Candidatus Ruthia magnifica str. Cm (Calyptogena magnifica): one gene and its partner. The protein of the gene in region 1 interacts with the protein of each later gene in a pairwise test. Links are inferred from orthologs where the notes say so. Each region holds a gene or a part of one and is shown on either strand. Other genes may lie near its edges.

The links.
Region 2: the proteins of hflK (region 1) and ftsH interact in binary tests that used the Escherichia coli proteins (3 or more experiments, as listed by UniProt). The link is inferred for Candidatus Ruthia magnifica str. Cm (Calyptogena magnifica) from one-to-one orthologs.

The regions. Positions count from the first base shown.
Region 1 is NC_008610.1:581,970-587,265, reverse strand. Bases 2,260-5,246 are described here. They hold hflK (FtsH protease activity modulator HflK), read left to right. Parts: upstream 2,260-3,170; coding sequence 3,171-4,322; downstream 4,323-5,246. Other genes in these bases: RMAG_RS02660 (ATP phosphoribosyltransferase regulatory subunit), read left to right, coding at 5,185-5,246; hflC (protease modulator HflC), read left to right, coding at 4,322-5,179; RMAG_RS02675 (LPS-assembly protein LptD), read right to left, coding at 2,260-3,043. Outside these bases: RMAG_RS02680 (peptidylprolyl isomerase), read right to left, coding at 1-837; more of RMAG_RS02675, read right to left, coding at 839-2,259; more of RMAG_RS02660, read left to right, coding at 5,247-5,296.
Region 2 is NC_008610.1:156,719-161,969, reverse strand. Bases 680-3,621 are described here. They hold ftsH (ATP-dependent zinc metalloprotease FtsH), read right to left. Parts: upstream 3,141-3,621; coding sequence 1,218-3,140; downstream 680-1,217. Other genes in these bases: RMAG_RS00725 (LPS-assembly lipoprotein LptE), read left to right, coding at 3,290-3,621; folP (dihydropteroate synthase), read right to left, coding at 680-1,176. Also shown: glmM (phosphoglucosamine mutase), read right to left, coding at 1-371; more of folP, read right to left, coding at 376-679; more of RMAG_RS00725, read left to right, coding at 3,622-3,742; holA (DNA polymerase III subunit delta), read left to right, coding at 3,732-4,751; RMAG_RS00715 (glutamate-5-semialdehyde dehydrogenase), read left to right, coding at 4,739-5,251. UniProt on the Escherichia coli protein: Acts as a processive, ATP-dependent zinc metallopeptidase for both cytoplasmic and membrane proteins. Plays a role in the quality control of integral membrane proteins.

The sequences.
Region 1 (5,296 bases):
ATTAAAATAGATATTTTCTTTTTGACGTATTAATTTAGTTTTAAGTTCAATCAAGTAGTTATCAACACTACGTTTATCAATAATTTTAACAATTCTCCAGACTTGTCCTATTTTAAATGGCTGTGATAAATCACCTACTGAAAGGTTTTTTAAATTCTGTTTAAAAATTTCCGGTAATTTTAATAGATTAAGCCAATCAGATTTACCACCATTTTTATAAGAAGCGTCCTGCGAATAAAGTTTTGCTAAAGTAGAGAATGAATCACCTTTGTTAATTTTCTCGCTTAGATCAATTAAGAAGTCTTTAATCAAGCTATCTTTTGATCTCAATAATGAGTCTACTTGATCAATAGAATTAACGGCGATTTGTGCAATTTTTATTTGTTGCGTTAATTTGTTTGAATGATTAGGGGTTTTAATCAATTGCTTAATTATTTCAACCTCAGTAAGTTTAATATCAAGATTTTCAACAATAAATTGTCTAAGACCCTCTAACGATAAACTTTGTTTTACATGGTCAATAACTTCATCAAATTTAGGTAGAGATTGTAATTGCATTAAGTTTAAATTATTATTTGAGGCAATGTTGCCTAACATGCTATTAATCGCATTTTCTTTTGGCGTAATGTTTAGTTGCTTAATTTTCTGTAGTTGCAAAATTAAGTCTATTTGTTGATTGACCAAGACTAACTTTTGCACTTTGGTATGATTAGATTTAATGTCAACACTAATTTGGTCAAAAGTGACCAAATCATCATTAACAATGGCAATAATACTGTTAGGTATGGTAAATGCATTCAATGAAAATGCACAAATTAGTAGTAAAGTTTTGTTCATTTTAAAAATTATCAAGATTAACTAAGTAATTAGGTACATCTTCTTTTAGGCGTTTGTATAAATTTGAAGAGGTAACGCTCAATCCTTTAAGAACCAGCTCGAATTTGGTCACATAAGCATAATCATTACCACTAACATGTTCTTTAAAGTGCGCTAAACGCATCGCCCAACAGCAAGATGCATAAGCAATTCCTGTGGTTTCTTTGTTAGTAATTGAATCACTAATGGATCGATTAATGCCAGCAAACACATGTATTTTCTGTGTTAGTGGATAAGCGCCATATAATTCAGCTAATTTTTTACCATTATCATTATGATGTGCCAAAGTTAAAAATTTTTTAGGGCTTAGAATGTAACCAACCGAACTATTACGTTTACTTATTTTGTTGGTTTTTGGATTGTATTGCAGTGAATTATTAAAAGCAAAATCACGTATCATTAAATTAGCCGACATGGTAGCATCAGAATATTTTCTTTGGCTAGTTAAAACGCCACTACCATTCATACCTATGTCATCAAATCGGTATACTTGAGCTATTTTTAAACTTAAATAAGTATCACCCATTTCTTCGTCAATAAAATCTGATTCAAGACCAAAGGTAAGGTCATTAGCACTGGCAATTCTATCAATACCTGTAAATTTTTTCCCTGAAAATAAACCTTCATATGAATCATTTTTATCATCTGAATCAAAATTAGGAAGTACACTTTGGTCTTTTTTAGGTGTATAATTGTAAGCCAGTCTTGGAATTAGAGTTTGGGTTAAATTTGTACCAAATAAGGATATTTTTCTTTCTAAGAAAAATTTAGAATCAAGATTAAAACTAGCAATATTGCGCTTTTGATTAGCAACATCATTCATCGTATAATCGGTTGTTGATAAATTTAAACTTGGGGTGAGTGAATAGTTATTAGTCCTTAATGAACGACTAAATTTTGCCTGTACATAAGTGCGCACTCCAGTTTTATTGGTTGTGATGTTTGAGTTTTTATGTATAAATTTTGTACTAATCAATGATAAATTAACATTGCGCCCACCTAAAACTTTATAACCTTTGTTAAAAGATAATTCTGGTGCACGCGTGTACGAAGCACTACCATTATTAATGAGCTGCTCTGACTCAGCAAATAAAGACATGGTTAAATTTTTCTTTTGGTTTTTATAAGATAAATCAACATGAGATTGCAATTTTGTATCCGAAATATTACTATGAGTAATTTCTTTAAAATAATTCGAATCTGACACTCGATTAGTAATAATACTTAAATTAGTTTTGGTACTAAATAAGTCTAATTTTGAATTTAATAGCCAGCGCCTATTGTCAGTAATTTTATCTTTATCTAAATAAAGACCTTCAATTTCAAAACGCCCATAACCTAAGTAACCATTGTTAGTGATAAGTTGACGATATTTGCCTTCAAGTGCACTACCACGACTTGATAACTGGTTTAGTACTAAAAGAAAATCGCGATCAGGAGCAACATTAAAGTAATAAGGAATTCTAACTTGGTAGTTGTTGCCCTTATTGGTGACTGATTCATTGTAACTACCAAATGTTGGTGCTAAAAATCCAGAACCACGACCTTCCAACACCCATTCATAATGAGGAGAATAAAAAATAGTCTTTCCTAAAAACTCAATAGTAACATCTTCTGCCACACCCTTGTTTGCTGAAGAATTTAATGTGATTTTGCCAGCCTTCATTTGCCAGTCAGAATTACCAAGTGGGCATAAACTATAGCTACCTGAACTAAATACTTGCTTAGTGCCATCATTAGTCACAACTTGAGCGCGACCATTTATCATTGAATTAGGATAATGAAATTTGACCTTATTTAGTGTTGTATGAGTTACTTCGCCTTGTTTTTCAACCACAGCCTTATCACCAGTAAGCATAAGTTCGTTGTCTTGAAATTTAACATGACCAGTTGCTATAGATGTTTTACTAAACTTGTTAATACTAATTTCGTCAGCACTTAGAAAATATGTGCTTGAATTTAGTGAAACATTACCTTTTAAAAGGTAATGATCATCTTTAACAACTTCACTATAATTTGCTTGAACATCAAGATCTTTAATTTTGTCTGAAAGTACTTGTTTCTGAAAAAGTAAAGCATTGTTTTGGCAGTCTAACACTAAACTTTCGGCACTAATGATGCTAGACAATAGAATGAACAATAAATAAAGAGCTAATTGCTTTTTCATGATGGTTGTAATTTTTATGAAAATTATTATTTTAACATTATATGCCGTAATAATAAATTGCATAAACTTGCTTTAGTTTGGGTAAAATAACCCCGATTTTCACTATATTTGGACACACATAAATAAAATGACTTGGAATGACAATAATAAAAACCCTTGGTCTGGTAGTAATCAAACACCACCAGAATTAGAGAAAGTGATTAAAGATTTTAAAAATAAATTTGATGGTCTCTTTAATAATAAAAAATTATCAAGCGCTGGCACATCTAAAATTCCTTCAAGAGGTGGCTTTAAATATATATTAATTTTGGTTTTATTGGTCTGGCTGTTGTCAGGTATTTATATTATCGATCCAGCTGAAAAAGGTGTTGTGTTGCGTTTTGGCGCATTCCAAGAAGAAACTTCTCAAGGGCCTCATTGGCATATCCCTTATCCAATTGAAACTTTAAATAGGATTAATGTTGAACAAGTCAGAACAGCTGAAATTGGTTATCGTAATGTGGTTAATAACAATCGACGCTTTGGTGGTAATGTTTCATCCGAATCTTTAATGCTGACTAAAGATGAAAATATGATTGAAGCTAAGTTTGCGATTCAATATAGAATAAATGATGTTCAAGCTTATTTGTTTAATGTTGCTAATCCAGACACAACACTTCGTCACGTATCTGAAAGCGCTATTCGACAAGTTGTTGGTCAAAATACTATGGACTACATCTTAACTGAGGGTCGAGCTAATATCGCTGATAATATTAAAGAAAAATCTCAAAACTTATTGGATAAATATAAAACTGGTTTGTTGATAACAACAGTTAATATGCAAGATGCACAGCCACCAGAACAGGTTCAATCTGCCTTTTCTGATGCGGTTAAAGCTCGTGAAGACAAACAACGTTTGATTAACGAAGCGCAAACTTATGCCAATGATATTTTGCCAAAATCTCGTGGTAAGGCTGCACGTATGCTTGAGGAATCAAAAGCTTATAAATCTGAAATGATTTCTAAATCAGAAGGTGAAGCATCACGCTTTAAACAAATTTTAGCTGAGTATGAAAAAGCACCTAAAGTTACTAGGGAACGCTTATATCGCGAAACTATGGAAAATGTACTGGCCTCTACCAGTAAGGTAGTGGTTGATTCTAAAGCTAATAGTATGATGTACTTACCTATTGACAAATTGATTAATGCTAGACAAATAAATACCCAAGAATCATCAACACAACACAACAATCAAGGTGGTAATGTTAGAGAAATTTTCCGTAATAGAGGAGCTAGATAATGCAAAAAATAGGTTTAGCAATAATTGCTGTTTTATTCTTAGTATTAAGTTCAGTACTTTACACAGTAAACGAAACCCAAACGGTTATTAAATTACGTTTAGGTGAAATTATTACCGTTGAGGAATCTCCAGGTCTTAAATTCAAAATGCCATTTGTTAATAACATTATAAAATTTGACAATCGCATTCAAACTTTAGATGAACCAGCCGAAAGATTTTTAACAAGTGAGAAGAAAAATGTAATTGTAGATTCTTATGTTAAATGGCGTATTATTGACGCTGAGCAGTTCTACAAATCAACAGGTGGTAATATAGTAAGGACCAATAATCGTTTAACACAAATTATTAAAACTGGCCTTAAAAGTGAATTTTCAAAACGTACGATTGCTGATGTAGTTTCTAACGAACGTAGTGAAATTATGTCCAATATTGTCAGGCTTGCTAAAAAAGACATTGCTCAATTTGGTATTGAAATTGTTGATGTGCGTATTAAGCGAATTGATTTATCACAAGAGGTATCTAATTCAGTTTATCGTCGTATGCAAGCAGAACGCCAACGAGTGGCTAAAGAGTTTAGATCGAAAGGTGCAGAAAAGGCTGAAATTATTAGAGCTGCTGCTGACAAAAAACGTACCATTATTTTGGCAAATGCTTATCGTGATTCTGAGAAAATTCGAGGTGAGGGCGATGCAGCTAGTGCAAATAACTATGCACAAGCTTATAATAAGAACACAGATTTTTACGCTTTTTATCGTGCGTTAGCATCATATAAGAAATCATTTTCCAATCAAAGCAATATTTTAATACTCAATCCAAATACAGAATTTTTCCGTCACTTCAGCCCGCAAATTAAATAATTAAAATGGGGGCATGGCAGCTACCTGAAGGCATAGATGAACTCACTGACGATCAAGCATTAGTTTTTGAGTCTCTGCGTCGTCAGCTTTTAGACTTATATGCTGACAAGGGTTTTG
Region 2 (5,251 bases), 420 kb from region 1 along the record:
TGATATTGACTGCTTAATTTAAGACCTTTAGCCGAAAAAAACTTAACACCATTGTCTTGAAAATTATTATGTGAAGCGCTAATTACCACACCAGCACTGGCATTATAAGTTTGTGTTAGGTAAGCAACTGCAGGTGTTGGCATCGGACCTAGTAAACCAACATCAACACCAGCAGATAAAAAACCCGCCTCAAGTGCAGATTCAAATAAATAGCCAGATACACGAGTATCTTTACCAATAATGACACTAGCTTTAGCTCGTTTAGCTAGTACTGAGCCAACTGCCCAACCTAATTTTAAGAAAAAATCAGCGGTAATAGGTTCAACACCCACCTTGCCACGCATACCATCAGTGCCAAAATAATTATCCAATTTACTATCCTGCTACGCTTTGTAAAACCTTAAATGCATCTTTAGTTTCTAAAACATCATGAACACGTACAATATCTGCACCGTTTTGAGATGCTATTATAGCGGTTGTTACACTACCAATCACTCTTCCATTTATGTTTCTACTATTAAGCATACTACCAACCATTGACTTGCGTGACATACCAACCAAAATCCTCAAACCAAAACTTTTAAACTCGTCAAGGCTTCGTAGGATTTCAAGATTATGATTGAATGTTTTACCAAAACCAAAACCTGGGTCTAGAATAATCTTATTTTGGTTAATACCAGCATTAATACAAGCCTCAACTCTTTGATCAAAAAAGTATTTGATTTCATCGATGACATTTATATAAACAGGATTGTTTTGCATTGTTTTAGAATTACCTTGCATGTGCATAAGGCATACGTCCTTACCAGTTGATGCCGCCACTTCAAGGGATGATTTGGCCTGCAAAGCACGTACATCATTAATCATACTTGCCCCTGCCTCAATGGCAAGTTGCATAATTTTTGCTTTTGCAGTGTCAATGGAAATTGGCACACTGATTAGCTTAGATAATACTTTAATGACAGGAATAACACGGCTGGCTTCGTCATCAGTTGACACTTTCGGTGCATTTGGTCTGCTTGATTCGCCACCAATATCAATCATATCAGCACCCTGCTCAATCATTAATTGAGCTTGATTGATGGCTTTGTCAATAGCAAGATATTGACCACCATCTGAAAAAGAATCTGGCGTTATATTAAGCACACCCATAATCATTGCATTAGTAGACTGCATCGTTACCTAGTAGGGTATGTTCAAAAACAGAAAAAATAAAATTAAGCGACTTGTTCGGTAGTACCTCCACTTAATGGTTTTTCATCAGAATCTTTATTGCCATTATTCAGCTCAACACCAGAACCTAACTCTATAGAAGCAACATCAGAGTCAACAATCACGGCTGATTCACGTATTGGTTTTCTATCCATCAAATCGTCAATTTGTTCTTTATCAATAGTTTCAAACTCTATTAAGGCTTTGCTCATTTCGATTAAAATATCTTTATTATCTTTTAGAATCTTTGAAGCCATTTGATAATTGCTGTCAATAATTTTACGAATTTCAACATCAATAACTTTGAAGGTATCTTCTGAAACATGCTTATGTTTAGTAACTTGTCGACCTAAAAACACTTCGCCCTCTTCTTCACCATACGCTAAAGGCCCTAGCGTCTCAGACATGCCCCATTGTTTCACCATCTTATGTGCAATTTCTGTTACACGTTCAATGTCATTACTTGCGCCAGTGGTTACGTTATCTGTGCCGTAAATCAACTCTTCTGCAATACGTCCACCAAAAAGTGAGGCTACTTGAGAATTTAATTTACGCTTAGAAATGCTATAACTGTCTTTTTCTGGCAAAAACATCGTCACACCTAACGCCCTTCCCCTTGGGATAATACTTACTTTATACACAGGATCATGCTCAGGTACCAACCGACCTACAATGGCGTGGCCCGCTTCATGATAAGCGATCATTTCTTTTTCAGTTTCATCCATTGCCATAGATTTACGTTCAGAACCCATCATAATTTTATCTTTTGCTTTTTCAAACTCTTGCATGCCGACCAATTTTTTACCTTTACCTGCTGCAATTAACGCAGCTTCATTGGTCAAGTTGGCAAGGTCTGCACCAGAAAACCCTGGCGTGCCTTTGGCAATATTGATTGATTTAACATTTTTTGCAATGGGTAATTTACGCATGTGGATTTTTAAAATCGCATCACGACCATTAATATCAGGCAAATCTACCATAACTTGACGATCAAAACGGCCTGGCCTTAATAAAGCAGGATCTAGCACGTCTGGTCTATTGGTTGCAGCAATCACAATCACGCCTTCAGAGCCTTCAAAACCATCCATTTCAACCAACATTTGGTTTAGCGTTTGCTCACGTTCATCATGACCGCCGCCCATGCCAGCACCACGTTGACGACCAACGGCATCAATTTCATCGATAAAGATAATACAAGGTGCATTTTTCTTTGCCTGTTCAAACATGTCACGTACACGCGATGCGCCGACACCAACAAACATTTCTACAAAATCAGAACCTGAAATAAAGAAAAATGGCACATCAGCTTCACCCGCAATTGCCTTAGCTAATAAAGTTTTTCCTGTACCTGGAGGGCCTACCAAAAGTACACCTTTAGGAATTTTTCCACCTACTTTAGTGAATTTGCCAGGGTTGGACAAGAAATCTACCAATTCACTCACATCGTCTTTAGCCTCATCAACACCTGCCACATCATCAAAAGTAGTGTCAGATTCATCCTTAGTAATCAAGCGTGCCTTGGATTTACCAAAACTCATTGGATTTTTCCCACCCATTGCGCCACCAGCACCCTTCATGGTGTAAAGAACAACACCAATTAATAATAAAATTGGCGCTAAGGAAATGATTAATTGCTTAAAAAATCCGTCTTTTTCAGGCGGTTTAGCAACCACATTAACGCCGTTGTTCAATAAATCGCCCATCAAGCCTAAATCACCCGGACTATAAGTTGAAAATTGTTCACCACCAACACCTACGCCAGTAATATTACTACCAGCAATCGTTACTTGGGATACATCACCTTGGTTAACACTTTGAATAAACTGAGAATAGGTAATGTCGTCTTTTTGATCACCCACTTGGAACTGACTAAAAATCGAAGTAAGGACACTGCCTAAAACCAACCAAAGTAATAAATTCTTAAACATAATGTAAAAAATATTGCAAAAAACAAGAGGGTTAATTATACCCTATTGTGCACTCATATATGGTCTGATGTCATTTTTTCAAGGTTTATCTACAAATAAATTCAAATTCTGTCATAATTATCATCTTAATTAATAGATACTTTTGAGTCATGTCAAAAATCAACTTATTAACCACCGCCATTATTATAATACTTCTTAGTTCTTGTGGATTTCATCCGCCATATAAAAACTCAGAAATAAACGCCTCTATTACCAGCAGCCGTAATAATGCTTTTGCTGATGAGTTACAAAAGCGCTTTAATCAAAACATACCTCAAACTCTAGTTGTTCAAGTGGGCACTGAAAATCAAAATCAACGTACGGCTTTATATACTTCGAATAATGAAGCTAGCAGTTATACACTAAGCTTAAGCATACCTATTAAGGTCTTTAATCAGCGTAAAAAACTATTACTATCTCAAACCTTCAATGCTAATACATATCTGAATAAGATGAACGTATCCCAAGCAAACAGACTGCAAATTGAAGAGGGTTACCAGCAATTGCGTCATTTAATTATCAAACAACTGTTAAGAAAATTATTTAAACTTAATGAAAATTAAACCGCAGCAACTTAATATTCAATTAGTCAACAAACTTGATACTATTTATTTTATTTTTGGTGCGGAAATATTACTCATTGAACAAAGTTTAGCGCAAATAAATAAAACAGCAAAAAAAGTTGGGTTTGACGAACGGATAAGTTTTGATATTGATGCTAATTTTGATTGGAATCAAATCTTTAGAGAAATCTCAGCCGTTTCTCTTTTTTCACCGAAATGTATTATTAAATGTCGACTAAAGACAGGGAAAATCGGCATTAAAGGTGCTAAAGCATTGACTGAAATTGCCAGCACTCTGCCTGATGATATTTTATTGATTGTTTCCACTGGAAAACTGGACATGGCACAGCAAAAGAGCAAATGGTTCAAAACACTAGAACAGCTTGGTACTGTTGTTCAGCACTTCGAAATGCAAAGCAATCATTTGGTTGATTGGATTGCAAATCATATGGCCGAATTAGGACTTGAGGCCAATACAGAAATTGCACAAAGTATTGCTTTTTGCACAGAAGGCAATTTGACTGCTTCTATGCAAGAAATTCAAAAACTAAAAATGGCTTATCCAAATGGTAAAATTAACACACAAGAATATCTTGAACAAGCTAATCAGCAATCTAAATACACTGTTTATGGCTTAATTGATGCAGCTTTATTTGGCAATAGTAATCAAGTTAATAAAATTTATCAAACCTTAATCTCTGATACGATTATGCCAATTCAACTAAGTAATTCCTTATACCTAGAAATTAAATCAATAATCGAGATGTCAGTTGAACTTATACAAGTGAAAAATATTAATATAGTCTTGCAAAATAATCGAGTTTGGAATAAAAGAAAACCTATTATTACCAATATATTAAAACGCCATTCTTATCAGCGTTTGCAAAAATTATTATTATCACTAGGACGTATTGATCGCTCAATCAAGGGTATGGATAATCTTAATGTCATTGATGAATTACACACATTATTACTAAGCTTGGCTGGAAAGACACAATGGACTCAATAAAAAATTTAATCGTTACACTAGGTGAAAATGCAAAAAATGCTGCAAAAACATTACGTTGCGCTACAACGGTGGCTAAAAATAATACACTAATTAATATTGCTAGTCAAATTGACCAAAATAGAGCAAGCATATTTAAAGCTAACAATCAAGACCTTGTCAATGGCAAAAATAAAGGGTTGGAAACGACTCTACTTGATAGGCTCATGCTTGATGAAGAACGTCTTAATGGCGTTATTGAAAGTTTGAATCAAATTATAAATCTACCCGACCCTATTGGTGAAATTACAGATTTAAAATATCAACCGAGTGGTATTCAAGTAGGCAAGATGCGCGTACCACTTGGTGTATTAGGAATTATTTATGAATCTAGACCTAATGTCACTATTGATGCTGCAGCACTTTGTTTAAAATCAGGCAATAGTGTCATTTTACGTGGCGGATCAGAAGCCATACACTCCAATTATGCGCTTTATACCTGTGTCAGGCAAGGCATAAAACAA